2 linked regions of the Paraneptunicella aestuarii genome follow. Each later gene encodes a partner of the first gene's protein in a complex. Links are inferred from orthologs where the notes say so. Each region holds a gene or a part of one and is shown on either strand. Other genes may lie near its edges.

The links.
Region 2: the proteins of groL (region 1) and metK are in contact, whole or in part, in a cryo-EM structure (PDB 8P4O), measured with the Escherichia coli proteins. The link is inferred for Paraneptunicella aestuarii from one-to-one orthologs.

Annotation. Positions count from the first base shown.
Region 1 is NZ_CP074570.1:4,313,916-4,328,937, forward strand. Bases 6,942-9,819 are described here. They hold groL (chaperonin GroEL), read left to right. Parts: upstream 6,942-7,496; coding sequence 7,497-9,143; downstream 9,144-9,819. Other genes in these bases: KIH87_RS16845 (co-chaperone GroES), read left to right, coding at 7,141-7,431. Outside these bases: KIH87_RS16805 (MFS transporter), read left to right, coding at 1-203; accC (acetyl-CoA carboxylase biotin carboxylase subunit), read right to left, coding at 347-1,702; accB (acetyl-CoA carboxylase biotin carboxyl carrier protein), read right to left, coding at 1,714-2,169; aroQ (type II 3-dehydroquinate dehydratase), read right to left, coding at 2,200-2,640; upp (uracil phosphoribosyltransferase), read left to right, coding at 3,239-3,817; KIH87_RS16830 (protein-disulfide reductase DsbD), read right to left, coding at 3,894-5,729; divalent-cation tolerance protein CutA, read right to left, coding at 5,726-6,043; KIH87_RS16840 (FxsA family protein), read left to right, coding at 6,274-6,753; ltrA (group II intron reverse transcriptase/maturase), read left to right, coding at 10,148-11,806; KIH87_RS16860 (YegP family protein), read left to right, coding at 11,944-12,096; KIH87_RS16865 (hypothetical protein), read left to right, coding at 12,792-12,974; KIH87_RS16870 (hypothetical protein), read left to right, coding at 13,071-13,835; KIH87_RS16875 (hypothetical protein), read right to left, coding at 13,849-14,124; KIH87_RS16880 (DNA cytosine methyltransferase), read left to right, coding at 14,477-15,022.
Region 2 is NZ_CP074570.1:1,306,328-1,321,410, reverse strand. What follows is about bases 6,515-9,453. They hold metK (methionine adenosyltransferase), read left to right. Parts: upstream 6,515-7,379; coding sequence 7,380-8,528; downstream 8,529-9,453. Other genes in these bases: KIH87_RS05535 (glycosyltransferase family 4 protein), read left to right, coding at 8,804-9,453; tkt (transketolase), read right to left, coding at 6,515-6,905. In the rest of the region: KIH87_RS05570 (NAD(P)H-dependent oxidoreductase), read right to left, coding at 1-458; KIH87_RS05565 (LysR family transcriptional regulator), read left to right, coding at 596-1,507; KIH87_RS05560 (fructose bisphosphate aldolase), read right to left, coding at 1,572-2,468; KIH87_RS05555 (phosphoglycerate kinase), read right to left, coding at 2,580-3,758; epd (erythrose-4-phosphate dehydrogenase), read right to left, coding at 3,843-4,847; more of tkt, read right to left, coding at 4,908-6,514; more of KIH87_RS05535, read left to right, coding at 9,454-9,904; KIH87_RS05530 (NUDIX hydrolase), read left to right, coding at 9,998-10,537; KIH87_RS05525 (DUF1338 domain-containing protein), read left to right, coding at 10,885-11,685; KIH87_RS05520 (hypothetical protein), read left to right, coding at 11,962-12,366; KIH87_RS05515 (YcgN family cysteine cluster protein), read right to left, coding at 12,409-12,906; KIH87_RS05510 (fumarylacetoacetate hydrolase family protein), read right to left, coding at 12,911-13,648; KIH87_RS05505 (YcgL domain-containing protein), read right to left, coding at 13,593-13,928; rnd (ribonuclease D), read right to left, coding at 14,031-15,083. UniProt on the Escherichia coli protein: Catalyzes the formation of S-adenosylmethionine (AdoMet) from methionine and ATP.

The sequences.
Region 1 (15,022 bases):
CTACTCATCAGCATGCTGCAATGACCGGCTTGATTGTGATCTTTTCCGCACTTGGCGGCACTTTGGGTAGTTTGACCACGGGCATGATATTCGAGCATTTTGATGGCCAAACAGCGTTCTATTTTATGTTGTGCCCCATCGTGATTTTGGTGATTTCACTGAGTATCTATAAGAAGCTTTTACCTGCGGCTCATGCGGATTGATCTTCTGATTGCTCTCTACTTACTCTTCATCATACTGATGAATATCAACATCTCAATTCCCCCATAGCAAACGCCCATAAAAAAACTGCGCTCTAAATACATAGAGCGCAGTTTTTAAAATCAGGATAAGAGATTTCTTAAGTTTATTGAGCTTCTTCCTCGTGTTGCAACTTCCATTCAAGATACAGAATGTTAGTGCCACCATTACGGAAGTTCTGGTCTGACATAATACGTTTTTGCAGCGGAATATTGGTCTTGATACCGTCAACAACCAATTCATCCAATGCATGACGCATACGGGCAATAGCAACATCACGACTCTCACCATAAGTGATCAGTTTACCGATCATCGAATCATAGTAAGGCGGTACTGTGTAACCAGAATAAATGTGAGAATCCCAACGCACTCCCATGCCACCCGCAGGATGGAATCGAGTAATAGTTCCAGGTGATGGAATGAAAGTTTTCGGATCTTCAGCATTAATACGGCACTCGATGGCATGGCCTCGAACACGAATTTCTGACTGGTCGATAGACAACGGCTGACCTGCAGCAATACGTAATTGCTCCTTAATCAAGTCAACGCCAGTAATCATTTCAGTCACCGGATGCTCAACCTGAATACGTGTGTTCATTTCAATGAAATAGAACTCGCCGTTTTCATACAAGAACTCGAAAGTACCCGCACCACGATAGCCAATATCCACACACGCATTACAGCAACGCTCACCAATGCGAGCACGCATCTCAGGAGTGATACCTGGTGCTGGCGCTTCTTCAACCACTTTCTGGTGACGACGTTGCATAGAGCAATCACGTTCACACAAGTGAACCGCATTGCCCTGACCATCAGCCAGAACCTGAATTTCAACGTGACGTGGGTTTTCAAGGAATTTCTCCATATAAACAACGTCGTTGTTGAAAGCAGCTTTCGCTTCAGCCTTGGTCATCGCGATAGATTCAAGCAAATCTTTCTCATTATGAACCACACGCATACCACGACCACCACCACCACCGGCAGCTTTAATGATAATCGGGTATCCAATACGCTTGGCGATAGATTTGTTAGTATCGCCATTTTCACCTAGAGGCCCATCAGAACCCGGTACGCATGGAACACCCGCTTTCTTCATCGCTTCGATAGCAGAAACCTTATCGCCCATCAAATTGATGGTGTCAGCTTTAGGGCCAATGAAGATAAAGCCGCTTTTTTCAACCTGCTCAGCAAAATTAGCATTCTCAGCCAAAAAGCCATATCCAGGGTGAATAGCAACAGAATTGGTAACTTCTGCCGCAGCGATAATAGCGGGGATGTTTAAATAACTTTCTGTTGCTGATGCACGACCAATACAAATAGATTCGTCAGCCAACAACACGTGTTTGAGATCTTTATCCGCCGAGGAATGCACAGCTACCGTCTTGATGCCTAACTCTTTGCAGGCACGCAAGATCCGTAGGGCAATCTCGCCACGGTTTGCAATTAGAACTTTATCCAGCATAGTGCACCCGCTTATTCGATAACGAACAGCGGCTGGTCGAATTCGACCGTGCCTTGGTTTTCAACCAAGATCTCTTTTACAACACCAGCTTTGTCACTTTCGATTTGGTTCATCATCTTCATCGCTTCAACGATACAAAGCGTGTCGCCCACTTTTACAGTGTCGCCAATTTCAACGAAGGCTTTCGCACCTGGAGAAGATGAACGGTAGAAAGTGCCAACCATTGGAGAACGAACAATGTGACCTGAAGGCGCAGCAGCAACTGGCGCTTCCGCAGCCGCAGGCGCAGCAGCGGCTGGAGCAGGGGCTGGTGCAGGAGCTGTATAAGTAGCTGGAGCCATAGCATACGCCGGGGCAGCACTGTAGCGGTTAATACGTACAGATTCTTCACCTTCAGTAATTTCCAACTCAGCAATACCAGACTCTTCTACCAGCTCGATGAGTTTTTTGATTTTTCGAATATCCATGGGTCAGTCACTCATTATAAAAATTAAAAATTAAGATTGCGCAGACAGTTTTGCTACTGCCGCTCGCAACGCGAATTCGTAGCCCAATGCACCGAAACCACAAATCACCCCTTGCGCAACATCCGCCAAATAGGAGTGTTTACGGAAGGGTTCACGGGCGTGAACATTAGACAAATGCACTTCAATAAAGGGAATGGCTACACTTAGTAATGCATCACGAAGAGCAACACTGGTATGGGTAAAAGCGCCAGGATTGATAATAATGAAATCCTGACTTCCCATAGCATTGTGGATCTTCTCGATCAACAAATGCTCGGCATTGCTCTGATAATGCTCCAAGGTTACGCCTAATGTTCCGGCTAACACATCCAGACCATTAACGATATCTTGCAAAGATTGAGAACCATAAACCGCTGGCTCACGCTTACCCAGCATATTTAAGTTAGGGCCATTAAGTAATAAAATCCGCATAAACTCTCACCTAAAATACGCTATTTTGCATACATCTTCGCAATTAAGCTGCCAAAATGGAGAAAAATGCAAAGCAACCTGATTTTTCGCCAAAATTGAAACACAAATGCTAATTATAGGCGCATCTGCATAAATGACAGCAATTTACTGGTCTTATCAGCGACGATAAGCACAAAGTTCTACTATTTCACACTTAAAAAAATTAAGCAACGGCAAGCGAGGTAAAATTTTTATCACAAATAGATTAAATTTAAAACTATTTCCCCGACAATTTGCGAGAAAAATTACTACCAAGCAGGTAATAAATCACCATCAAAACTAACCTAAGTATCAAAATTCTTCATTTTCGAGTATTTTCTGCCTCAAATAACGATTATTTCTAACAAATCCCTCCAATATTCCAATAAATTTTCATATGAAAGGCTGCAAATGAAATTTCAGGTTAATTTTTTAACCTGAAAATATAAAAAATGATTGCTTCTACCTGTATCCTCTCTAATATAAAAAAATACTCACGACTCAACTTAATATCTGGACGGAGACAGTTGTGCCTGTACACCACATACACCACCCCTTACTGGAACATAAAATTAGCCTCATGCGAGAGCTAAACATTAGTACGAAAAGTTTTCGCGAGCTCGCCAGTGAAATAGGCAACCTTCTAACTTACGAGGCAACACGTCACCTTCCGACAGAAGAAGTTGAAATAATGGGATGGCAAGAAAAACCCATCAAAGTTAAGCGTATTGTGGGAAAAACTCTCACTTTAGTACCTATTTTGCGCGCAGGATTGGGAATGTTAGACGGCGTAATGAGTCTGGTTCCCACCGCCAAAGTCAGTGTTGTAGGTTTATACCGAGATGAAGAAACATTAGAGCCTGTAGCTTATTTCGATAAGGTCGTTAAAGACATCCACCAACGAACAGCGCTGATCGTGGATCCCATGCTCGCTACGGGTGGAACAATGAAAGCCGCTATTGAGCTGATCAAAAGCAAAGGCTGTACCGATATTATGTGCCTGGTATTGCTGGCTTGTCCTGAAGGTATTAAGACGATTACCGATGCTCACCCCGACGTCGATATTTACACAGCAACCATTGATGAGGGACTCAATGAAAAAGGTTATATCATCCCTGGTGTGGGTGATGCTGGAGACAAGATATTCGGAACTCAATAATTAAATAACTAAATTCAATAACTGCGGATTCCGGCTTAAAAACAGGAATCCACAGTTATCCGTTACCCGATATTAATCACTTCAAAGCGCGATTAATATGCTCAGCAAAGCGATCTGCCGGCATAAACCCCGTCACTCTGGCTCTTTCCAATTCTGTTCCATTCACATCAAAAAACATAATGGTCGGCAGCCCTAACACGCTAAAGGCTTCCTGGAACTCCAAATTTTCAGGCGTGTTGTCGGTAAGATCGATTTGGAATAGCTCGGTATTCGCTAATACGGCTTTCACTCGAGGATCCGGAAAGGTGTATTTTTCAAATTCCTTACAAGCCACACACCAATCCGCATAAAGGTCGATCATTACCGATTTACCCTGAGCATTGGCTTGCGCGACTTTTTGTTCAAAATCAGCGTAATTCTTCACAATCTTGAACTGCAAATGCGCCATTTCTGTACCAACTTGCTGTGCAGTTTCCGGCATCAAAGAATCACGAATTTTTTCATAACCATAAATGGCAGAAGCAAACATTCCCAAGAAAATGACAACCGTTCGAACACCCTTCCAGAAGGTCAAGACCGTTTGTTGATTCTTCTCATAGTAGTAACCAAACATGGCTAAGCCTAATACGCCCCAAACCATGCTTATCCAGAAACCACTATACATGCGTTCAACGAACACCAGCGCCACAGCCAGCATCATAAAACCGAACGTCACTTTAACCACATTCATCCAGTTGCCAGCTTTAGGTAGCAACTTACCGCCAGTCACAGCAAAGGCAACCAGTGGAATACCCATGCCAAAACTAAGTACGTAAAGCGCCGTAAAGCCCAACATCAAATCGCCGCTTTGCGCGATATAGAGCAAAATAGCGGTTAACGGTGCTGTAGTACAAGGCGACGCCACTAATCCGGAAATCGCTCCCATCACAAACACGCCAAAGTAACTGCCGCCTTTTTGCTGGTTGCTCAGATTATTCAGTTTAACCTGCCAACTTGACGGCAATTGCAACTCATATGCTCCAAACATCGCCGCAGCCAAGGCAACAAACACCACGATTAAAACCGTCAAAATGGCAGGGTGCTGTAATGCTGCCTGAAACTGCACACCCGCACTGGCCACAACCAACCCTAACAATGAATAGGTCAGAGCCATCCCTTGAACGTAAATCAGAGACAAACTCAACGTATGACTGGTGTTAGCGTTCTTTCCTTGTCCCACAACAATGCCAGAAATAATGGGATACATGGGAAATACGCATGGTGTGAAAGCAAGGCCAATACCCAGCAACAAAAAGCCTAACAATGTTAAAAACATACTGTCCTGGCTTTTTAGCAAATCCAGTAACTGGAATTGTTCAGACACAGGCGCGCTTGAACTTTCTTGCTCTTTAATCGATATAACCGAAGAAGGTTCTGTTGCATGGTTGCCAGAATCAGTTGCCTTGGCAACTACCTCAGACAAATACACAACCTTTGTCGTAGGCGGGTAACACAATCCGAGCTCGGCACAGCCTTGATATTGGATCTTAACCACACCATCGTTAATGGAATGCTTTATAGGAAACTGAACATCTACGTGCTCAAAAAAGACATCCGACACGCCGAAGAATTCATCTTCTATTTCGCGAGCTTCAGGGAAAACAGGCTCCCCCAACTCGGCCTGTTTCACCACGGTTTTAAATTGTTTCTTGTAGAGGTAGTAACCCTCAGCAATTTGCCAGCTGAGCGTTAGTTGATCGTCCTTTTGATAAAAATCGAACTGAAATGCCTGATCCACAGGCAAGAATTCCGGCTGCTCCTGGAACAGATCTGACATAAAGTCATTTTGCTGCCCCTGAACATGGAACGTAACACTAATAAAGCAAAAGAAAATCCAAAAAATACGAGCAAATAGAGGGTTTATTTTATTCATTTAACACTTTTTCTTATCCAATCTGCGTAATCTTCACTGGCATGACTAATATCCAACACAACCCATTCAGGCAAATCATACGAATGTAATTCAAACATACTTTCACGAAGCTCCTTTTCCACTGATTTTTTGGTTTTAACGATCACCTGGCATTCCTGATCCTGCTGAACCGTCCCTTCCCACATGTAAACAGAAACCACTCCGGGAACAATGTTCACACATGCAGCCAACTGGGATTTAACCGCACGATATGCAATATCTCTCGCCACCGACATATTGGGGCAAGTACACAAAATTACGCAAAAGTCTGACATAACAGCTCCTATGACCTGCAACACTGCTCGATAATTTCACAGCAATGTCATGATAAGTGATAAACTTGGCTACCAACAGGCATTTTTAGCTGGCGTTCAGAGGAACAACCATGCATGCCCGTTAAAATTTCATCTATTGAGAAATCAACATTTACCACAATGTTGTTCCTTTAAAATTAGAACAAATTGGGATTACCGTGTTTTTTAAATTATTCATTCTGTTTGCCGTCATGCCTATTGTAGAAATTTCCCTGTTGTTGCAGGTGGGTGACATCATCGGCGGCTGGAACACTTTGGCGATTGTGATCATCACGGCATTTATTGGTGCATCACTGGTTCGCCAACAAGGAACACAAACCTTTGTTCAAGCGCAGCATAAAATGCATCAAGGACAGCTTCCCGGTCAAGAGCTTGCCGAAGGATTATTATTATTAATTGCTGGCGTGCTATTAGTTACCCCGGGATTTATTACCGACATTATCGGCCTGCTGTTTACCTTGCCCATCACTCGTCCTATGATTGCCAGCTACCTGGTTAAAAACTTCTTCAATAAAATGACGATGAATGCCAATCAATCGTTTACCTACACCTATCACTCAGAACATCACCGTTCAAATTCACAATCCCAAGAAGACATTATTGAAGGTGAATTTCGCCGAACCGACAATCCTGCAATCAAGGATGTAAACAACGATAAAGAACAGCCTTAAACCACACTACCTTTCAAGAGATGATGATATACATCAGCATGACGAAGAGGCTCTAAGAAAATCCTTAATATCGCCGTCATGCCGCACAACAATGCCGCACAACGATGCGGCATCCAGAATGCATTGGTGTCATTCCAAATTCATTTCGGAATCTCTGGCTTAAACGTCAAATAGAGCATTTTATTAACCAGAAATCACCGCTTTCGCCGAACAATGAAAAAAAATACAAATTTTTTTAAAAAAGATCCTTGAGATCATTGCTGCCACCCCCATTTACGCTGGCAACAAATTCAACGGAGTAGATCATACGGTCTACTCGAATGTTTTATTGAGTTCCATAAGGAACAAAATTAAATCTAATCTTGCATATTTCAGGAGATTGAAAAGATGGCAATTCGTCCTTTACACGATCGCGTAATCGTTAAACGCCAAGAGCAAGAAAGCAAATCTGCTGGTGGTATTGTACTAACAGGCTCTGCCGCCGAAAAATCAACTCGCGGTAAAGTTGTTGCTGTTGGTAATGGTCGTATTTTAGAAAACGGTGAAGTTCGTGCCCTAGATGTAAAAGTTGGCGATATCGTTGTTTTTAATGATGGTTACGGTGTGAAAACCGAAAAGCTTGATGGTGAAGAAGTGCTTATCATGAGCGAAAACGATATTTTGGCCATCGTTGAATAATCGCTAAATAGACATCATCAAACCGTTTTTTCAGTTTTAAAAGAATTTTGAGAGGAAAATAAACAATGGCAGCAAAAGAAGTCCGTTTTTCCGACGACGCTCGTGCAAAAATGCTTAACGGCGTAAACATCCTTGCTAACGCAGTAAGAGTTACTTTGGGTCCTAAAGGCCGTAACGTAGTTTTAGACAAATCTTTCGGCGCTCCTACAATCACTAAAGACGGTGTATCTGTAGCCAAAGAAATCGAACTTGAAGACAAGTTTGAAAACATGGGCGCTCAAATGGTGAAAGAAGTAGCGTCTAAAGCAAACGACGAAGCAGGTGACGGTACAACTACTGCAACCGTATTAGCGCAAGCTATCGTAACCGAAGGTTTGAAATCAGTTGCAGCGGGCATGAACCCAATGGATCTGAAACGCGGTATCGACAAAGCGGTAGCCGCTGCTGTTGAGCAACTAAAAGCCCTTTCTACCGAATGTAAAGACAGCAAATCTATCGCTCAGGTAGGTACTATCTCTGCTAATGCTGACGAAGAAATCGGTAACATCATTGCAGAAGCAATGGACAAAGTAGGTCAAGAAGGTGTTATCACTGTAGAAGAAGGCCAGGCTCTGGAAAACGAACTGGACGTTGTAGAAGGTATGCAGTTCGACCGTGGTTACCTGTCTCCTTACTTCATCAACAATCAGGAAAATGGCACTGTTGAACTAGACAACCCATACATCCTGCTGGTTGACAAAAAAGTTTCTAACATTCGCGAATTGCTACCTACTTTGGAAGCTGTTGCAAAAGCATCCAAGCCTCTGTTGATCATCGCTGAAGACGTAGAAGGCGAAGCATTGGCAACATTGGTTGTAAACAACATGCGCGGCATCGTAAAAGTAGCGGGCGTCAAAGCACCTGGTTTCGGCGACCGTCGTAAAGCCATGTTACAAGACATCGCAACGTTGACTGGCGGTACTGTTGTTTCTGAAGAAATCGGTATGGAACTGGAAAAAATCCAGTTAGAAGATTTGGGTACAGCAAAACGCGTAGTTATCAATAAAGACAACACAACGGTTGTTGATGGCGCGGGCGACCAAGACGCAATCCAGGGTCGTTGCGCTCAAATTCGTCAACAAATCGAAGAATCAACTTCTGACTACGACAAAGAAAAACTGCAAGAGCGTTTGGCTAAATTGTCTGGCGGCGTAGCAGTTATCAAAGTTGGCGCAGCCACTGAAGTTGAAATGAAAGAGAAGAAAGACCGCGTAGAAGACGCGCTTCACGCAACTCGCGCAGCGGTTGAAGAAGGCGTAGTACCTGGTGGCGGTGTTGCTTTGGTACGTTGTGCTGCTAAATTGGCAGACCTACAAGGCGACAATGAAGACCAAACTCACGGCGTGAAATTGGCACTTCGTGCAATGGAAGCTCCTCTACGTCAAATCGCACAAAATGCGGGCGCAGAAGGCTCGGTTGTTACCAACAATGTTAAAGCTCACGACGGCAACTACGGTTACAACGCAGGTAACGACACCTACGGCGACATGTTGGAAATGGGTATCCTTGACCCAACTAAAGTAACGCGCTCTGCATTGCAATTCGCAGCGTCTATTGCCAGCTTGATGATCACCACCGAAGCCATGATTGCTGATGCACCGAAGAAAGACGGTGGCTCAATGCCTGACATGGGTGGCATGGGCGGCATGGGCGGTATGGGCGGTATGATGTAGTGCGACGAGAGTCGCACCGCGCTAACGTAACTTTATGATTTCAATAGAAATATAGAGTTACGTTCCCTTGGGCTGAGTGGTAGACGATACCCTCAGCCACCTTTACTCAGCATTAGCTGAGCCCCTTAAGAACGTTGAAGGTCAACACATCTAATGTGAACGTTCGAGTTAATGGTCATAAGGATTATGACTTTAATAGCTGACCTAGCCTTCTAAATAATCAGATTTATATCTGCATACTTCAAAGTATCCATGGCAATGCTGTCTTTGATGGTTATGTCCTCTGGAATATGTCAAATAGCGCAGCGATAGAAGCTGCTTTGATGATTGTCTGACGTATTCGTCAACGATCAGACCTGTTATTCAGCTAACAGTAGCCTAGGGTTAGTGCGTCTGGAGTGATCCGTTCGTGCGAAGCTACCCAACAATGTACCTCTGCATCTGCGGATTAATTCACCGTGAGGTGGTTAATGTATTGGTTAAAGGCAAACCGATACGGGGCTAGGCTAGTTGGTATGGTTAACGTAAGTGAACTACTGATAAACACCGTCAACCGCAATAAGCGAAATGTCTTTGTTACGCTTAGACCAAAAGGTATGTGGCTGGTTATTCCTTTTACATCTGGGAATACGCTGACATTCAGCCATCGGTGAATAGGTAGAACCTAACCCAACTTTGTCATCAAAGTGGAACTCGGTAAGCCCGACTATCCGCCCGACTTCTCTTTGAGAATGTCAGGCAGGTGAACCGTAAGGCAAACTGTTGGATAAGCGGGTAAAGGATATTGGAAAAAGCGAATGCCAGTTTGTAATGAGCTGGATAGGGATTCAAGCTTTGTCCCAACCGGAAACGGTGCAGACTTCCAATTGGTCTTTAATCGTGTGAAGACGTGTAAAGTCTTTATAAATGCGTTCATCCCGTGGGGAGAAATATCCATCCTCCTCACGGGAGTAGTAGATATTTCGTTCTCATGGCATGAACTTCTAATTTAGGAGAACAGCAAGATGAGTGCGACATTGTTAGTACCTGCGTTCCCACACAAACCGTCGAGTTGGCACAGTATTAACTGGGGTAAAACGCAACGGCAAGTGAGAGGACTACAAGTACGGATCGCGAAGGCGACTAAGGAACAACAATGGCGCAAAGTGAAAGCTTTGCAACGTATGTTGGTACGTTCGTTTGCAGCCAAAGCAATGGCGGTTAAACGAGTGACGGAGAACAGAGGTAAAGGAACGCCCGGTGTTGATGGGCAATTGTGGAGTACCCCTGAGTGCAAATGGAGGGCTATTTTTCGATTAACGCGAACAGGTTATAAACCCATGCCTTTACGGCGGGTTTATATTCCTAAAGCAAACGGCAAACGCCGTCCTTTAGGCATTCCGACTATGCTTGACAGATCGATGCAAGCTTTATACTTGCTCGCTTTAGAGCCTGTTTCGGAAACCACCGCAGATCGAAATAGTTACGGCTTTCGCCCAATGCGTGCTACTGCCGATGCAATCGAGCAATGCTTTGTTGCGTTAAGCAGGAAGAACTCGGCCAAATGGATCTTGGAAGGCGATATTAAAGGGTGCTTCGACAATATTAGCCACGACTGGTTACTTGCCAATATTCCATTGGATAAACAGGTACTCAGAAAATGGTTAAAGGCCGGATTCATGGAATCAGGTAATTTGCATCCGACAGATGCTGGTACACCTCAAGGTGGGATTATCTCACCTGTACTGGCAAACATGGCATTAGATGGTTTGGAATCGTTTCTGGAATCTCATTTTGGGAAAAAGAACACCAAAGCCAGCTATAAAACCAAAGTGAATTTTGTGCGATATGCTGACGACTTCATTATTACAGGTATCTCGAAAGAGTTATTGATTGATGAAGTCAAACCACTTGTTGAAGCCTTTATGGCTGACAGGGGTTTGCAGCTATCACCTGAGAAAACTTTAGTGACTCATGTGTCGGAAGGCTTTGACTTTCTTGGTCAGAATGTTCGCAGTTATAACGGCAAGCTGTTAATTAAGCCCAGCCGGAAAAACATGCGTAATTTACTGGCAAAAGTGAAAAGCATTATTTCAGGTAACAAAACGGTGACAGCCAGTTTATTGGTGAAACTGCTTAACCCTGTATTGCAGGGTTGGGCTAACTACCATAAACACGTTGTCGCCAAAGAAACCTTTAATTATGTGGATTATCGGGTTTGGAAAATGCTTTGGCAATGGTGCAAACGGAGACATTTAGGTCGGCGTAAACGATGGATTAAAACGAAATACTTTCATTCCATTGGCAACCGTAGCTGGGTGTTTTCCGGTGAACCAAAACCAGGAGTTAAAGCTTGGCTGGTTTATACCATGGACACGGAAATTAGGAGGCATATAAAGATCAAAGCAGAAGCTAATCCCTATCTGCCGGAATTTGAGATGTATTTTGAACAGCGCCTTGAGCGTTTGTGGAAATCCTCAATGAGTGGCAGAGAAAGGTTGCTCACGCTTTGGTTGAGACAAAAGAAACGCTGTGTTATTTGCAACCAACTGATTACCAAAGAAACAGGATGGCATATTCATCATATTGTGGAACGGGTAAACGGGGGTAGCGACAAACTCAGCAATCTGGTGTTATTGCATCCTAATTGTCATCGGCAAATTCACCATAGGACAATTATTTAATCTTTTTTTATTGAGTTTTCATAATTAGCCCATAATTACCAAAACAAGGTTATTGTAGGTTTTGCTGCACACTCTAATCAAGGTTATGGAAGGATTACTACCTTTCTATTTAATAATTTAAACTATAGGTATTTATCATGGATAAATGGGAATTTTACAAAGATGGTTCTAATCAATGGCGCTGGCGTCGTACAGCACCTAATGGACGCATTGTTGGAGCATCAAGTCAGGGTTATGTGAATAAGTCTGACTGTGAAGACAATGCAAGAAGAAACGGTTGGAACGGATAAGTCGCTGGTCTGTACTTAGGTACTGACTTATAAAGGCTTGAGCCGTATGCGGGGAAACTCGCACGTACGGTTCTTAGGGGAGGGACAGCCAGCAATGGTTGTTCCTTACCCGACAGCCATTCCATTAAATTCTAACCCTTTAAAATCAAGGGGTTACAAAACTCTGTAGACAGTAATGTAGACAGTAAAAAGGATGCAGTTGTAAACAATTGCATCCTTTTTTATGCCTGCTATTTACCCTCAAACCAAGCACACTCCCCCAATTCCTGCGAAGTCAGGAACCCATAAACACAAGAGCCTACAACAGCGTTTTTTATTCAAGATCTCAAGGCTATGGATTTCCATCTTCATGGGAATGACAAAAAGTGGGGGAATAACAGAGATTCAGCTCATGAAAAAACCTGAGATGAATTCACGTCGGCACGTCGGCACGTCGGCACGTCGGCACGTCGGCACGTAAAATGGTAGCGATACGGTCTCAAATTCCACCGTCATGCTGATGCATATCAGCATCTCTTGAAGGGCTTTGTCGCTACGAACTGGATGCCGCATCGTTGTGCGGCATGACAATGAAGTTTAAACCTATTTTCCGCATCCCTGATCACTTCGGTAACAAATTCAACCATAATCTTGCCATTTATTTATGCGAGGGTTAGTATTCTGACCTTCAGATCATTTATGAAGACTAGATTTGTATGAAAACGAAATTGAAATTAAGCGCCATTGTATTGTTTGCCTTAATGAGCACAGCACCTGCCCAAGCATCGGATTGGTTAAGCTGGTTTGGCCTTGAGTTAGGCAGCGGCACACCTGTAGTAAGCACAACTGGCGTTGGTGGTGGTGGCGGTAATCCCCCAGGTCCTATTGATCCCAATTAGTTGTAGTAATTAACGTTAATTGAATAAGTGCCGGAAGAAGTGGTAACTCTGGCGTTAAAACTGACTAAAAAATAAAAACACAAGGACTCTTTTTCAATGAGTTTATCAGTTATGGTAATCGTTTCGTTGCTATATATAGCATTGCTATTTTTAGCAACAATGTACAACCACTATAAAGGCCATAAAGACCTGTTTATTAGTAGTGTATTTGCACTACTTATGTATGCAGCTGGACATTTAGGCAATATGCTATGGCTATCCACTCTTTCTCCTGATGAATTATTAAAAACACACTATTTATACTTTGCAGCCATGCAAGCCATACTTGCGACGGGGTTATTCATAATCAATCGTCACAAACTACGAGTGATCATGTCTATTACCATCGCATTGTTAGTCGTTGAGGTATTACTGGGCTACGCAGTACATATTGATAGAAATGTGATTGCGCTTAACGGTGCAGAAGCCGCTAATATGTCCTTAGCTACCAGTTGGTTCTTGTGGGATATGAGAGATTACCTTTCACAATTCACAACCTTCACTGTTCTGCTTGCCCTAACCTTGCCCAAAATTTACCAGGTTAAAAACGACGATAACACGGTCAGCTTTAGCATACTTGAAGCGGTTGAGGCGTACCTGGAAAAGTTTAGCCCTGATTCAAAGCTGCGTAGAAAGGCACAAGCTTATTTATATTACAGTGCGCAAGGATTATGTGAAACCACAGGCTCAGAAGCCGATTTCGACCATTACGAAGTGGGAACCATGTTGCTAAACGAAGGCATTAAAAAGTGCTGTTACGAGCCTTGGCGAACCAAGCCGGTTGGTTTTTTCGGACGCATTGTTTATTGGTTGAGAAGCTAATAGCTTGAAGCACTCATTTAAATAAGTCTTCGTTATTAACATCCAAATCAAAAAGTCGGCGCAAGGGTACTTCGCCGACTTTTGTTTTTTCAGCCAGCAAGCGAAAGAAATTGTGGTTGTATTGCCCACGCTTAAGGTAAAACTCAAAGCGAGCAATACCGTTAAGCTCGACGTCTTGAGGATACATTTTTCGATAAAACTTACTGATATTGCCGTCATATTCGGTCATTAACAGGTAGCGTAAACGACGCTTCAAAATTTCATCGGTCGGTAAATCAAATTCAAACATAAAGATCTTGGCTTACTTAAGCTTCCAACGGTAACAAAACGCCACGATAGTAACACACATAAAGCGCGTTATTTTAAGCTCAATGACAATATTTCTGACCACAACTATTGGAAGCAATTTAAACCACCACTGTTCCCAATAACGAAAACCGCATGGTTTCACTTTTCTATACCCCAATGATACTTGAACCATGATGATTTTCTTAAAATTTTGCCTCTGAAATAAAGAGACTTTTTATGACAGCCCCTCTAAAAAGATTTAGACTTTACCCACAATAAGAGCACCTTCGAAGCTTTCATTGTGTCTATTAATTTTTAAACATCAGCTTGTAACTATAGAAGTCGTAATTCCGATGACAAATATAAGATCTCTATCTAACACCCCTGCCTATCCTTTAATCTCTTTATTTTCCGGAGGAATGGGGCTAGATATCGGGATGGAAGCAGCGGGGTTACATATTGCTGTGTCTCAGGATTTTGATAAATGGTGTGTCGAAACAATTAGAGCCAATAACCACAAAGCTATTGAAGGTGATATTAAAGAGCTCATCCAAAAAGATCCCTCTTGTGAATTCCTTTTAAAAGAAGCCCAAATTCGTGCTAATGATGTATTTGCAGTGATTGGAGGGCCTCCATGCCAAGCATTCTCTACAGCAGGGAGACGAAGGGGTGAACAAGACGAACGAGGCCAGTTATACCAGCAGTTCGTTCATGTTGTTACTTCTATTCGTCCTCGTTTCTTTGTAATGGAAAATGTTAAAGGATTAGCTTCCATGATGGTAAACAAAGGGACTAATTCCGAACGTCCTTTACTGGAAGTAATTCTTGAAGAGTTCAAACGGATTGGCTACCACACGGTACATGATGTGGTAGATGCCGTTCATTATGGAACCCCACAA
Region 2 (15,083 bases), 3.0 Mb from region 1 along the record:
ATTCGATGAGTGTAAATCGGCTTTTCAAACACCATGCCAGCCAGATACGCAGTTTGCTGCAACGGCAACACCAGTTGCTCAATAGTGAAATGGTTATAGCCCAGAGGATCATAAGCTTCCTGAGGCCCACCAATGGTAAAAGACAGGATAAAGCGTTTGCCTTTTAGTTTGTCGCCCGCGCTACCGTAAGCAAAGCCGTAGGAGAAAACCTGATCAATCCAGGTCTTTAATAAGCCAGGAACAGAGTACCAATAGAATGGATATTGCAATACCACCACATCAGCGTCTAACAGTGCCGCTTGCTCTTGCTCAATATCAATACGGGCATCGGGATAAAGTTGGTCAAGGTAACGTATTGTCACCCCTTCCATCTGCGTCTTGACGCGATTTAAAATCAACTGGTTGGCAACGGAATTCTGCAAATTGGGATGACCCGAGATAATTAAGGTGTTAGTCATTGGTACGCTCTCATTCACTGGCATTTACTCGATGTCAGCAGAATAACGGCAACCAATAAAAAGCATAAGATGACTAGTTTCTTTTAATTTGTTAGCTTTTACCTAACAATAAAAATTAACACCAGCCAAACGCGAACATGCTGAACAAAAGCACAACCCACAATCAACTCATGCTGTTTCATTGCATCGTTCAGGAAGGCAGTATTCGAGGCGCAGCTCGCAAGTTGTCTTTGGCTGCACCTTCGGTGAGCCAATCATTGAAATTACTGGAACAGAATCTTGGCTTGTCGCTGTTCACTCGAACAACTCGGCATCTGGAATTAACCCAAGCCGGGCAACAGCTATACGACAAAACCCTACCCGCCATTAAAACCCTGGAATCGGCATTGGATGAGGTCACTTCCTTGGGTAATGCCCCGTCAGGAAAAGTCAAAATCACCTTGCCTCGTTTTGTTTATCAGCTTTTTTTCCGCCATATATTTGCTGAGTTTTGTCAGCTCTATCCCCAAATAGAGCTGGAAATCTCGATTTCAGATGCAACAGTAAACATCATCAAAGACGGCATTGATGTGGGGATACGGTTTGGTGATCGCATTGAGCCGACAATGGTCGCAAAGCGCTTAACACCGAATATGAGTGATGCGCTCTTTGCCTCTGCGGGCTACATAGAACAACATGGTATGCCCAACAGTATCGAAGCCTTGCAGCACCATAAGCTTATTCACTACCGCTTTATTGCCTCGAACATGCTGGCGCAGCTCAATTTACAAGAACAAGGGCAACCAGTGGCAGTCAACATGCCAACAGCACTTATCGTTAACGATACCGATCTTATGGTCGAAGCGGCGAAACAGGGTGTGGGTATTGGACGGTTGGTTCAACCTGTCGTGGCAAGCGCATTTGAACAAGGCACTTTACTACCGGTTTTGCCGGAACACTGGATAGAGCAACCGGGGTTGTTTTTATATTTCGCTCAGCATAGTCAAAAAGCAAAACGAGTACGGGTGTTAATTGATTTTATTGAGCAGCGTAAAGTGCTGCATTGGTAGTAAAGCAGCACTGGCTCAAACAGTTATGAGCCAGTGTTATAAGTTTGGCGCTAATAGCGAAGAATTAGCTCAAAGAAGCCTGATAAATGCTTTCAATAGTGCTGTCCAACATGCTGTCGAACTCGTCATCAGACTGTTGTGCTGACAAGCCTTCTGTTAATGCACGAGAGAAACTTGCGATCATGCCATTGTTTTCATTCACGCGACGGTTCGCTTCTTCACGGCTGTAACCACCAGACAACGCAACCACTCTCAATACATTAGGGTGCTTAACACAGGCTTCATAGAAGTTGGCATCTTCTGGCAACGTCAGCTTAAGCATGACTTTTTCGTCGCCCAAAGCAGACAAATGCTTCAACAACAAGTCGCGCAAAATCACTTCTGATTCCGCTTTATCAACAGAGTTAATGTCTACTTCTGGCTCGATGATAGGCACTAAGCCCTTCGCCAAAATCTGCTTACCAATTTCAAACTGTTGTTCAACCACTTTAGCAATAGCATCTGCATTAGCTTGCTTGATAACAGAGCGCATTTTAGTGCCAAATACGCCTTGAGCGACCGCTTTGTCTAACAACGCATCTAACTCAGGCATCGGCTTCATCATTTGAACGCCGTTTTCTTCGTCAGCCAAGCCTTTGTCAACTTTCAGGAAAGGAACCACTTGCTTCTCTTCCCACAAATATCTGGAACTGGGTTTGCCAGCGATGTCACGATCCAGTGTATTTTCAAACAAAATAGCACCCAAAATGCGGTCGCCACCAAAAGCAGGGCTGGTTACGATACGAGTACGCATTTTATGTACGGTGGCATACATTTCTTCTTCACCGTTGTATTCGTTCTCATCAACACCGTACATTTTCAGTGCTTTTGGGGTACTACCACCACTTTGATCCAACGCAGCAATGAAACCTTGCCCATTCTGCAACTTTGCTAGCATATCTTTATTGGCTGGTGCGGCCATTGGCAACACTCCTATTTTGATGACGTCACAACCTTGTTGCTATGACGTAAAGTTTTAAAAATAAAATCGTTTTGTCGCGTGTTATTAATCGTGCTTTAAGTGCTGCAAAACTTACGCTTCACCGCGCGCACTTAGCATGGCAACCGCAGGTAGTTCTTTACCTTCCAGGAATTCCAGGAAAGCGCCACCACCGGTAGAAATGTAGGATATTTTATCGGCTACATTGTACTTGTCTACGGCGGCTAATGTGTCGCCACCACCGGCGATGGAAAAAGCATTACTGTTAGCAATGGCTTCTGCCAAGGCTTTAGTGCCATCACCAAACTGGTCAAACTCGAATACCCCAACAGGGCCATTCCACACAATAGTACCGGCTGACTTAATCATGTCGGCCAATTGCGCAGCGGTTTGAGGACCGATATCAAAAATCATGTCGTCGTCAGCAACCTCATCAACCGCTTTCAATTCTGCCGTCGCTGATTCTGAAAACGCTTTGCCTGTAACCACATCCACTGGCACCGGAATTTCAGTACCATTGGATTTTGCGGCATCCAGCAAACGACGCGCTTCCGGCAACAAATCTTCTTCATACAAAGATTTACCAACGGAATGTCCTTCTGCGGCAATAAAGGTATTCGCAATACCGCCACCCACTATCAGTTGGTTTACTTTTTGAGATAGGCTGTCCAGTACAGTCAACTTGGTGGAAACCTTGGAACCACCAACAATTGCCAGTAGAGGTCTGGCAGGTTCTTGCAAGGCTTTACCCAAGGCTTCTAATTCCGCCGCTAACAAGGGGCCAGCACAAGCAACTGGTGCAAATTTACCTGCACCATGAGTAGAAGCTTGAGCACGATGCGCTGTGCCAAAGGCGTCCATCACGTAAACATCACAAAGGGCTGCATATTGTTTCGACAAGGCTTCGTCGTCTTTCTTCTCGCCCTTGTTAAAACGAACATTTTCCAACACCACTAATTCACCGGGCTGAACCTCAACACCACCCAGGTAGTCTTTAACCAATCTGACCGGGCAATCTAACATGCCAGACAAGTGGTCAACGACGGGTTGCATGGAAAATTCATCGGCGTATTCGCCTTCGGTTGGACGCCCTAAATGTGACATCACCATCACTTTTGCGCCTGCGTCCAATGCCAATTTCATGGTCGGCAAAGACGCACGAATACGTGCATCGGACGTTACCTTGCCATCTTTCACCGGCACGTTTAGATCTTCGCGGATCAGCACTCGTTTGCCGGATAAATCCAAATCAGTCATTTTGATTATTGGCATATCAACCCCAAAAAATAATTGTGAAAAATTCTGTTAACCTGCCGCCGCATGTATTCTCATAGGCTATTTATTGACTCATCGGCTCTATTGCCCCATCGCAAGCGTAGTATCGATCATGCGATTGGCAAAGCCCCATTCGTTGTCACACCACACAAGGGTTTTCACCAAATGACCATGGCTTACACGAGTTTGTGTACCATCGACAATGCAGGAATGAGGATCATGGTTAAAATCGCACGACACCAAAGGTTCTTCAGTGTAGTCCAAAATCCCCTGTAAATCGCCAACACGCGCTTCTTGCAAGGCTTTGTTCACCTGAGCCACGGTCACATCCTGATGCAACGACACACTTAAATCCATTGCCGTCACGTTGATAGTCGGTACACGCACCGCAATCGCTTCAAAGCGCCCTGCGAACTTGGGCAAAATGCGCTGAATACCGACGGCAAGCTTGGTATCAACCGGAATTATCGACTGGCTCGCGGCACGAGTTCGACGCAAATCAGGATGATAAGCGTCAATGACTTGCTGATCGTGCATGGATGAATGAATGGTAGTAATCGTACCGCTACGCACACCAAACGCATCGTCCAACACCTGAATAATGGGAACAATGCAGTTAGTAGTACAAGAGCCGTTAGACACGATTCGATGTTCAGGCAGCAGCTCTTTATCATTGATGCCATAAATAACAGTGGCATCCATATCTTGCTGACAAGGCTGTGAAAACAGTACCTTTTTTGCTCCGCTTTGAATATGACGCTCGCCATCTTCCCGGCTGGAATAAACACCGGTACATTCCAACACCACATCCACTTCCATTTCCGCCCAAGGCAAATCGTCGATAGAACGATGATGGGTCAGCCGAATGTTGTCATTCCCAACTTTCAGGGTTTGCCCATCCAAAGACACAGGAAACATAAAGCGCCCGTGGCTGGTGTCGTATTTTAAAAGGTGTTCAATACCTTCTGGAGCGGCGAGCTCATTAATGGCTACTACTTTGATTTGCTCGTGTCGGCCTGACTCATACAACGCACGCACAACACTGCGCCCAATACGCCCAAAGCCATTAATAGCAACTTTGATCATTGCTTTGCAATCCGCAAAATAACAAGGCAGGCTCAGTACCTGCCTTTAATATATGAAAGGTTATGCTAACAAATCTGCTGCCAGCGTTAGCACAGTCTCTTTGGTAATACCGAAATGCTTGAACAAATCGCCCGCAGGAGCAGACTCACCAAAGCTGTCCATACCCACAATAGCGCCATCCAAGCCAACATACTTGAACCAGAAATCGCGAATACCCGCTTCAATAGCGATACGCTTGGTAACAGAAGGGGGTAATACGGAATCTTTGTAGGCTTTGTCTTGCAGCTCAAATACATCGGTGCTTGGCATAGAAACAACACGCACTTTCTTACCTTGAGCCGTCAAATCGTTGTATGCGCCAACCGCAATCTCAACTTCAGAGCCAGTTGCAATCAAAATCAAGTCCGGCTGACCATCACAATCTTTCAGCACGTAACCACCTTTGGCGATATTAGCCACTTGCTCGGCGTTACGGTCTTGCTGTGCCAGATTCTGACGACTGAAAATTAATGTGCTTGGGCCGTCGCTACGCTCAATGGCATATTTCCACGCCACCGCAGATTCAACCTGATCACAAGGACGCCAGTTATCCAGGTTTGGTGTCATACGCAATGCCGCAATTTGTTCTACCGGCTGGTGAGTTGGGCCATCTTCACCCAATCCAATGGAATCGTGTGTGTAAACAAACAAGGCTGGCAATTTCATCAGCGCAGCCATGCGAACAGCATTACGCGCATATTCCATAAACATCAGGAAGGTCGCGCCGTAAGGCTTGAAGCCACCGTGCAAGGCAATACCATTCATAATCGCCGACATACCAAATTCACGCACACCGTAGAAAATATAGTTACCGTTGGCGTCTTCTTTAGTTAAGCCTTTAGAGCCCGACCAGATGGTCAGGTTAGAACCGGCCAAATCGGCAGAGCCGCCCATTAATTCAGGCAATATCGGGCCAAACGCTTCCAAACTGTTCTGGCTGGCTTTACGGCTGGCAATATTGGCAGGGTTAGCTTGCAAATCAGCGATATAGGCGTTGGATTTTTCACTCCAATCGGCTGGCAACTTGCCACTTAGGCGACGTTGTAACTCTTTCGCCAACTCAGGATGCGCCTGACGGTAAGAAGCAAATTGTTGGTTCCAGTCCAACTCCACTTCATCACCTTTCACTTTGGCATCCCAAACTGAATAGATATCTTCTGGAATTTCAAATGGAGGATAATTCCAGCCTAATTGTTTTCTGGCTAAGGCCACTTCATCATCACCTAAAGGCGCGCCGTGACAATCTTCTTTGCCTTGCTTGTTCGGTGAGCCGTAACCAATGATGGTTTTACAACAAATTAATGTAGGACGGTCGCTGTCGGCACGCGCTTCTTCAATCGCGGCTTTAATTTGATCAGGGTTATGACCATCAACACCCGTAATAACCTGCCAGCCATAAGCACGGAAACGTGCAGGTGTGTCATCGGTAAACCAGCCTTCCACTTCACCGTCGATAGAAATACCGTTGTCGTCCCAGAAGGCAATCAGCTTGCCCAAGCCCAACGTACCCGCCAAGGAACAGGTTTCATGAGAAATCCCTTCCATCAAACAGCCATCACCCATGAACACATAAGTGTAGTGATCGATGATTTCATGTCCCGGACGGTTAAATTGTGCAGCCAGTGCTTTTTCCGCGATCGCCATACCCACAGCGTTACTGATACCCTGCCCTAATGGCCCGGTGGTAGTCTCAACACCCGGTGCATAGCCATATTCTGGATGACCCGGAGTTTTAGAATGCAATTGACGGAAGTTTTCCAGCTCAGAAATAGGTAAATCGTAGCCAGTTAAATGCAGTAAAGAATAAATCAACATGGAACCATGACCATTGGAAAGCACGAAGCGGTCACGGTTAGCCCAATCAGGGTTGCTTGGACTATGTCTTAAAAAGTCTCCCCATAGCACCTGAGCGATATCAGCCATACCCATAGGGGCACCTGGATGGCCTGATTTTGCCTTCTGAACAGCATCCATACTTAGTGCACGAATGGCATTGGCTAATTCTTTACGTGTTGGCATGGGGTCTCCTGGATATGATTGGGACAATTAAAACAGCTAAATTTAAATACCACCCCTTCACGTAGCACTCACTGGTTACAACGAATGAAAAATAAGGGTGAACTTCTCAGACGAGCTTTCAGTCTGGTTAGAGTGACCAAATACATTGACCAACTCAGTTAACCAAATAAGCGGGGCTCATTGACGGCCTAATTTTACTCAGACTCGTTATATCTGCAATGCTTATACGGAATTAATAATACTTATATTGAATCTGGTCAGATGATTCTTTCCTTGACGTCCATATTTTTTACCTCTCAAAGCTATATATCATAAGGTTCCTGCCGATATAGACGCGATCAAACTGTACTTAAAACCATACAAAAATTTGCATATAGACTTTTAGACGTCTAGAAGCATATACTGGCATTTCTTTGAAACTCAGTTATGATGCATAAGTTTTTTGGCAATCAGTAACCAGATAGGAACTAGATTATGGCTCAACAGCTTTTCACTTCAGAATCAGTATCTGAAGGTCATCCTGATAAAATTGCGGATCAAATTTCTGACGCGGTATTGGATGCAATTCTTGAACAAGATCCAAAAGCGCGTGTTGCGTGCGAAACTTATGTCAAAACCGGCATGGTCATGGTTGGCGGCGAAGTCACCACCACAGCTTGGGTAGACATTGAAGAATTAGCACGTAAAACTGTTCGTGAAATTGGCTATACCCACTCAGACATGGGTTTCGACGCTGATTCTTGCGCAGTATTAAACACTATCGGTAAACAATCTCCTGACATCAATCAGGGTGTTGACCGTTCTCGTCCAGAAGAGCAAGGCGCAGGCGACCAAGGTTTGATGTTCGGATATGCGAGCAACGAAACCGACGTACTTATGCCAGCTCCAATTACTTATTCTCACCGTTTGGTTAAGCGCCAGGCAGAAGTGCGTAAAGACAAAACCTTACCTTGGTTACGTCCAGACGCAAAAAGCCAGGTTACTTTCGTTTATCAAGACGGTAAGCCAGTAGGTATCGACGCAGTTGTATTGTCTACTCAGCACGAAGAATCAGTAAGCCTGAAAGACCTGCAAGAAGCAGTAATGGAAGAAATCATCAAGCCAGTATTGCCAGCAGACATGCTTTCAGCCAGCACTAAATACTTCATCAACCCAACTGGCCGTTTCGTAATCGGTGGCCCAATGGGTGACTGTGGTTTGACTGGTCGTAAAATCATCGTAGACACCTACGGCGGTATGGCTCGTCACGGTGGTGGTGCTTTCTCTGGTAAAGATCCATCTAAAGTTGACCGCTCAGCCGCTTACGCTGGCCGTTATGTAGCGAAAAATATCGTAGCTGCTGGCTTGGCAGACCGCTGTGAAATTCAGGTTTCTTACGCTATCGGCGTTGCCGAACCTACTTCTATCAGCGTTGAAACTTTCGGCACCAGCAAATTGAGCAACGAAGCCTTGACTGACCTGGTTCGTGAGCACTTTGATCTTCGCCCTTACGGCTTGATCAAAATGTTGGATTTGGAACGCCCCATTTACCAACCTACTGCTGCTTATGGTCACTTCGGTCGCGAAGAATTCCCTTGGGAAAGAACCGACAAAGCTGACGCATTGGCTTCAGCGGCTAACTAAGATTAGCAACCGCTTAAAGCATAATATGAAGATAAAGCGCCCGGCAATGCCGGGCGTTTTTGTATCTGTTGCAGGGAATGGCTTTCTGGCTACACTAAATCACTCAGATGAATATTAGCAGCCATTGCTCCTTACTCCTCTTATCGCAATAAAGCTCTACTTGTCTTGCTAGCTGACCAATTCCCTATTTTATCCTGATTTAAAAATCTGCTGATAAAATTAGTAACTATAGTGTCCATAACCCCGTCTGATAACCACAAGAAGGAATCCAGCTTTTGAATAAAACCATCAACATTATTGCTGGCGCTTCAACAGATAGCCAGGGTAATGCCGCACACTTGATTCAACACTATATAAACTCTGCACTTTGTGAAAAAAACAATATTCTGTTTATTACCACACATTCCTCCGACAGCAGCCTACCTGGAACAATATTTCGATTTAATTCAGGGTTAACGCAATTACTCTGGCTAGGTATAAGATATCAACTTGGCTGGCTTCATCTTCATCTGGATTTGAATTTCAGTTTTATGCGCACAAAGCTGATTGTCACTCTTGCGAAGCAATTAGGAGCGCAAATAATATTGCATCTGCACAACGATGCATTTGCCGACTTTTATGATGCACAATCACCGAAGAAACAAAGAAAAATAAGCCGGCTTTTTAATCAGGCGGACAAGATAATCGCAGCTTCGAGACAAATAGCTCGCAGGATTGAAGTAATTACAGGCAAGCAAGACAATATACAAGTTCTGTTCAACTCTGTACCACATTTCAACACCCCAAAGCCGACTCCACCGGTAAAACCTCAAAGCATCTTATTCCTTAACCCTATTACAGAGTACAAAACAGAATACACAGCTGTTTTTGATCTTTTGGTCGCTTTCGCTCAATTGCTACCCGAACATCCACAAGCAACTCTGAAAATTGGTGAAATGACTAAAAACGAAGAAACTGAAAAACTAAAAGTACAAATCAATAAATTAGGTGTTGAAAAAAGCATCACTTTACTTGGGAAACTCACTGAAGAACAAAAAAATTACGAATTGGCACAAGCGGATATTTTCTGCCTTCCTGTATATAAGGAGAGCTCCTCAACCAACCTGCTCAAAGCAATGTCGGCAGGTAAAGCCATTATTACAACTCCAGTTGGATATATTCCAGAAATCATTTTCCCTGATAAAAATGGTCTTTTATTTACATCTGGAGATATTGCTTCACTTCATAAATGCCTGTCTAATTTAATAACTGACGATAAAAACAAACAAGCACTCTGTAAAGCAGCACAACGAGACTTTGCAGAAAAGCTCAGTGAATCAGTGATGTTTAAGCAGTTGCAGACAATATACGATTCATTAGGAAAACATCGCGAATAACCATAAATCTGATTCACAATAGACAAGTTCAGGCATATTTAATCCATGCCTGGTTCAAGCCCATATACCGCAAGAATACTACCGGAGGGTTCCATGTCTGAAATAAAGCAATTAAGCAGCAGCGTTGTATATCAGAACAAATGGATGACCGTTCACGAAGATCAGATCCAGCGAGAAAGCGGAACCAAAGGGATATACGGCATAGTAGACAAGCCGGATTTCGCGATTATCATTCCAATCATTGAAGACAGCCTGATATTAGTCGATCAGTATCGTTACCCTTTGCAAAGAAGAAGTCTGGAATTCCCACAAGGAGCCAGCGAAGACAACCCCGATATATCTCCTGAAGCCCTCGCCACAATGGAATTGAAAGAAGAAACCGGACTGATTGCAGGATCAATGCAACACATCAGCAAACAAGCCCTGGCCGTAGGCTTTTGCACTCAGTATTACAATATCTTTGTAGCGACAGATCTAAAAGCAGAAGAAGCTGCGCCGGAAGCCGAAGAAGAAGGATTAACGGTACTGAAAGTCAAAATTACCGATTTTGAACAAATGATATTAAGAGGCGATATTGTTGATGCTACTACGTGCAATGCTTTTGGGCTGGCTAAATTAAGAGGGCTAATCTGAATAACCTGAATTCGGGATAAATAATCCCAACATCCAGAAGATTATTAATTCTTCGCTCCGAAATCTTTCATTTTTCGGGCGCCTTTTTTCTGGCATTTTTTCCTCGCATTTTTCGTCTAACTTTTAATTAAAAACTTAATGATAAAATCACCAATTAATTACAAGCAAAAAACATATTTAACATTTTAAAAACATAAAGATAATTAATTAACCTGAATAAAATCATTTCATTTAATTTCGCTGTTAATTTAATCAAGGTTGTATATAATGCGCGCCGCCACGAATAGAGGCCGATATTAATCGCATTTATTCATTGTCTAATTTATGTGGAATAGATAAGCAGCTGTATGCATAACAACCTCGACACCCTATTTAATCATCTTTGGGATAATTATATTCAAGTAACACCTTCAGCGAATAAAGTGCATAAATTGCTGGGCGAAGGAAATACCTTAATTAACGATCACGTAGCTTTTCGTACTTTTAATATTGAAAAAGTAAACCTGGAAAAATTGGCAGCGCATTTCCTGGCATTAGGTTATGAAGAAAAAGGCCAATACGATTTCGAACAAAAGAAATTAAAAGCGAAACATTACGAGCACCCGGATACAACCAAACCGAAAGTGTTCATTAGCGAATTGTTGGTTGAAGCGTTTTCCGAATCAGTTCAAGAAATTATCCACAACATGGTCGCTCAAGTACCAGAAGGCGCAACAGAACAGGATAACTTCTTGTATTCAGGCGCATTGTGGAGTGTAACCACTGAAGAATACGAAACGCTATTAGCCGAGTCTGAATATGCCGCCTGGATGTCTGCATGGGGCTATCGCGCTAACCACTTCACCGTAAGCGTTAATTATTTAGATCATTACGCTGAATTAAGTCAGGTCAATGCAGCATTAAAAGTAGCGGGTTTCACTTTAAATACTTCAGGTGGAGAAATTAAAGGCGGACAAGATGTATTTCTGGCTCAATCATCAACGATGGCAGACAAAGTAGAAGTGCAATTTAAAGACGCCAAGAAAGAAATTCCAAGCTGTTTTTATGAGTTTGCCCAACGTTATACTTTACCAAACGGCGAGCTATATACAGGATTTGTTGCGGCATCTGCAGATAAAATTTTTGAAAGCACAAACGTTGCAGCCTAAAACGTAACAGCTTAATTTAAAACGCTCGATTCCCTTCACATTCAATATAATTGTTGAGTGTCTTATATCCCGGCTTTTAGTCGGGATTTTTTTATTAAATCCCCATGCATTATTTTTAATTACCCAGAATAAAAACAAGAAACATTTGAACAGATTCATTCATTAATTATAAAAGCTTTATAACCATAAGATAACTAACAATATTTTAAGATTTCTCGCCTTAGAAATTTAAATGCTATACTTATCAAACCTTCTAATTCATATGTAGTTGAGCAGATGTACCAGCCTCGCAGACAACCTGAATTTACCGCAGAACCTCATGGAATGGTTCAATTAAAATGGCAAGATGAATTAATTATCATCTCCACCCAAGGGCCATTTAATGTTGAAGGTATAAAGCTGGCCGGATTATCAATACGAGAGTCAGTAGCGAAACAAGCATTAAATTCCTGGATACGTCTGGATATTACCGATGACAATGCTCTCGGTGATCCTGAGGTCATTTCACTGATTGGACGCAATTATCAATGGGGGTTTGAGAACGGTTGCCGGGCAATGGCTCTGGTTTACTGTAACTCGCTGCAAAAAGTCCTCTGTGAAGAGTTCCTGTCCCAGTCGCCACTTAACATTAAATTGTTTTTCTGTGTTCAAGAAGCCGAAGAATGGTTAAGAACTCAATAAGAGTAAGTCCATCAACGGCTTCTGAGAGGCTCTTAAAATAAACTAATCCAAATCAGCCAACGGCCAGGACACGATGTAATTTTCAAACTGTTGTAAATCGACATCGTGTTCATATACGGTCTTACCACGCACCGACATTCCCGCTTTATGCATCTTGCTCTTGGCTCCTTTATGCAATAAAGGATGCCAGGAAGGTAATCCTCGCCCTTCATGTAGACGACGATAAGTGCAACTTGGAGGCATAAAGAAAATACTGTCCAGATTCTCCCTGGTCAGCTTGACACAATCAGGCACCAGTTGTGAACGCTCTGTGTATTTGGTGCAACTACAGGTTTTCGTGTTGAGCAAACTACAAACAATATTGGTAAAGATAAGCTGTTCACCATCCTTAAGCTTATCTGTACTTTCCTGCTCTTCGACATCATCGTCTTCAATAAACTTATGCAGGCAACACTTGGCACAGCCATCACACAAAGATTCCCACTCTTCCCGGGTCATCTCGTATAAATCTTTCTCTTCCCAAAAAGCACTCGTTGACATGTAACTAACCCACTTGAGTGACAACGTCGATTAATAAATCAGAATTTGAATTATAAAGGCAAGCATGAAGCTTATCGCCGCCATTAAGCGCACCAACGCCCTTTGGCGTTCCCGTTAACACGACATCACCCGGACACAAGGTAAACACAGTTGTAATTTCCCGAATCAGCGCCAGGCAATCCGTTAACATCAGGCTTGTGTTGCCTGTCTGACGGCGTTGCTGGTTAACATCGAGAGTAAAATCCAGATTTTGCACATCATGAATATTGGCAAAAGGCACAAAGGCAGACAGCGGGCAGCTATTGTCAAACGCCTTGGCTCTTTCCCAAGGATATCCTCTCTCTTTAAGCTCTGATTGCTTGTCACGAAGCGTTAAATCAAGCGCTAATCCAACCCCCCAAATCGCCTTGTAAAGCTCGTCATCACTCTTCGAGTGTCCAACAGGCAAGGTTTCAGCAATGAGTAACGCGACTTCTAATTCATTATGACAGAGCGAGTTATCAGGGAGTCGTAAGGCATCGGTTATCTTGCACATGGCTGTGCTGGGTTTGATAAACAATAATGGCTCGTCTGGCACACTGTTGTTCAGTTCCTGAATGTGATCGGCATAGTTGCGCCCCACACACACGGCCTTGCCCGGAGTAAAAGGCAAAGTAGAACCATCATAATGATAATGCTGGTACATGTTAGTTTGCTCTGCTTTGCTGTTGCGCTTCTTGCGCTTGCTGCTGGGCTTCTTCAAATGCCTGCTCCGCTTTTTGCATCGCCTTATGCATTTCCAGCATATTTTCTTCTTGCTTTGGCAACTGCAAATAGAAACCTTTTTCCAGTAAGTCTGACTTCACCAGTTCAACGTCGGCTCCCGCCAACTGACGCTCAGGTTTTAAAGCAAGGCTAAGCACGTGAACAGGTTTACCAAAAGTCTGCATCAACGCTTCTGGCACACGAGAAAAATCATCTCGTTTCTCGATATATAAATAGGTCTCACTGCGTTTGGGACTTTTATAAACTGAACAGAGCATCTTGATTCCAATGATTCAAATAAAAAACAGCCGGATTATACAAGATGGTTTCTCATTGGGCGATATCTCTTATTTGGGCATTTTTCCTGTTTGAGAGCCCTATTATTTGGGAGGTATCTCGGCAAGCACCTTAAGAACCTGATCGTAAACCAGCTCTTTTCTCCAGCCCAAAGCTAAATCAGGCACAATGCCGCTCGCAGTAAATTCGTTAATAGAAAACCAGCGCCATTTAAGCAATTGATTTACCTGATTTTTAGACGCAAACACTTCCGCCTTAATGCCATTTTCTTCCGCAACCTCAATACACACATGACGCACAGCGTGAAGGGCTTTTTTGTAGTTTGCCCGCTCACTTAAGCGTTCAACCGGAGGCGGATAACTTTCAGGGGAACTATTCAGTGTGTCCTGAATAATCTGGATTATCTGATCGCCGTACAAGCGTGTTTCTTTACCACCGAGGCAATGCAATGCCGATAATGCTTTTTTATCCGTCGGCAGATGACGAGCAACCTCAAGCAACTCATGTTCACGAACCACAAAATTCAACGCGAGGTCTTTGCTACGAGCCATCTCAACTCGCCAGGCAGCCAATGCTTTTAATGCAGCCAGCGTTTTACCCTGTAGTTGCCAATTATTCTTAATATTCAAATATTGATATTCGGCAGGTAATGGATGGCTTTTCTTGTTAGCAAGCTGAGCCATTTCAGCAAAGACCCATGAGGCTCGATCCTGCCCAAGTTCCTGAGTATAATCCTGAGCTTGCAGCTTTTCTCGCAACATAGGATATAACTGATACAGATACGTGACATCGTTGGCAGCATAATCCAACTGCTTTGGGCTTAATGGACGCTGTAGCCAGTCGGTGCGAGACTCACCTTTATCCAGTTCAACATTAAGCATATCCGAAACCAGCTTGGCATAGCCCAGCGACGCACCTTCGCCACTTAAGCCTGCCGCAAACTGAGAATCGAACAGAGGCGCAGGCATGGCTCTCATGTGATGCCAGAACACTTCCAAATCTTCGGAACAGGAATGCAGTACCTTAACCACATTTTCAGCCGTTAATAATGCAACAAAGCTATCCCAGTTTGAGATAGCCAATGCATCAATGAGAGACAATTGCTTGCCATCAAATAGCTGAATTAAACCTAATTT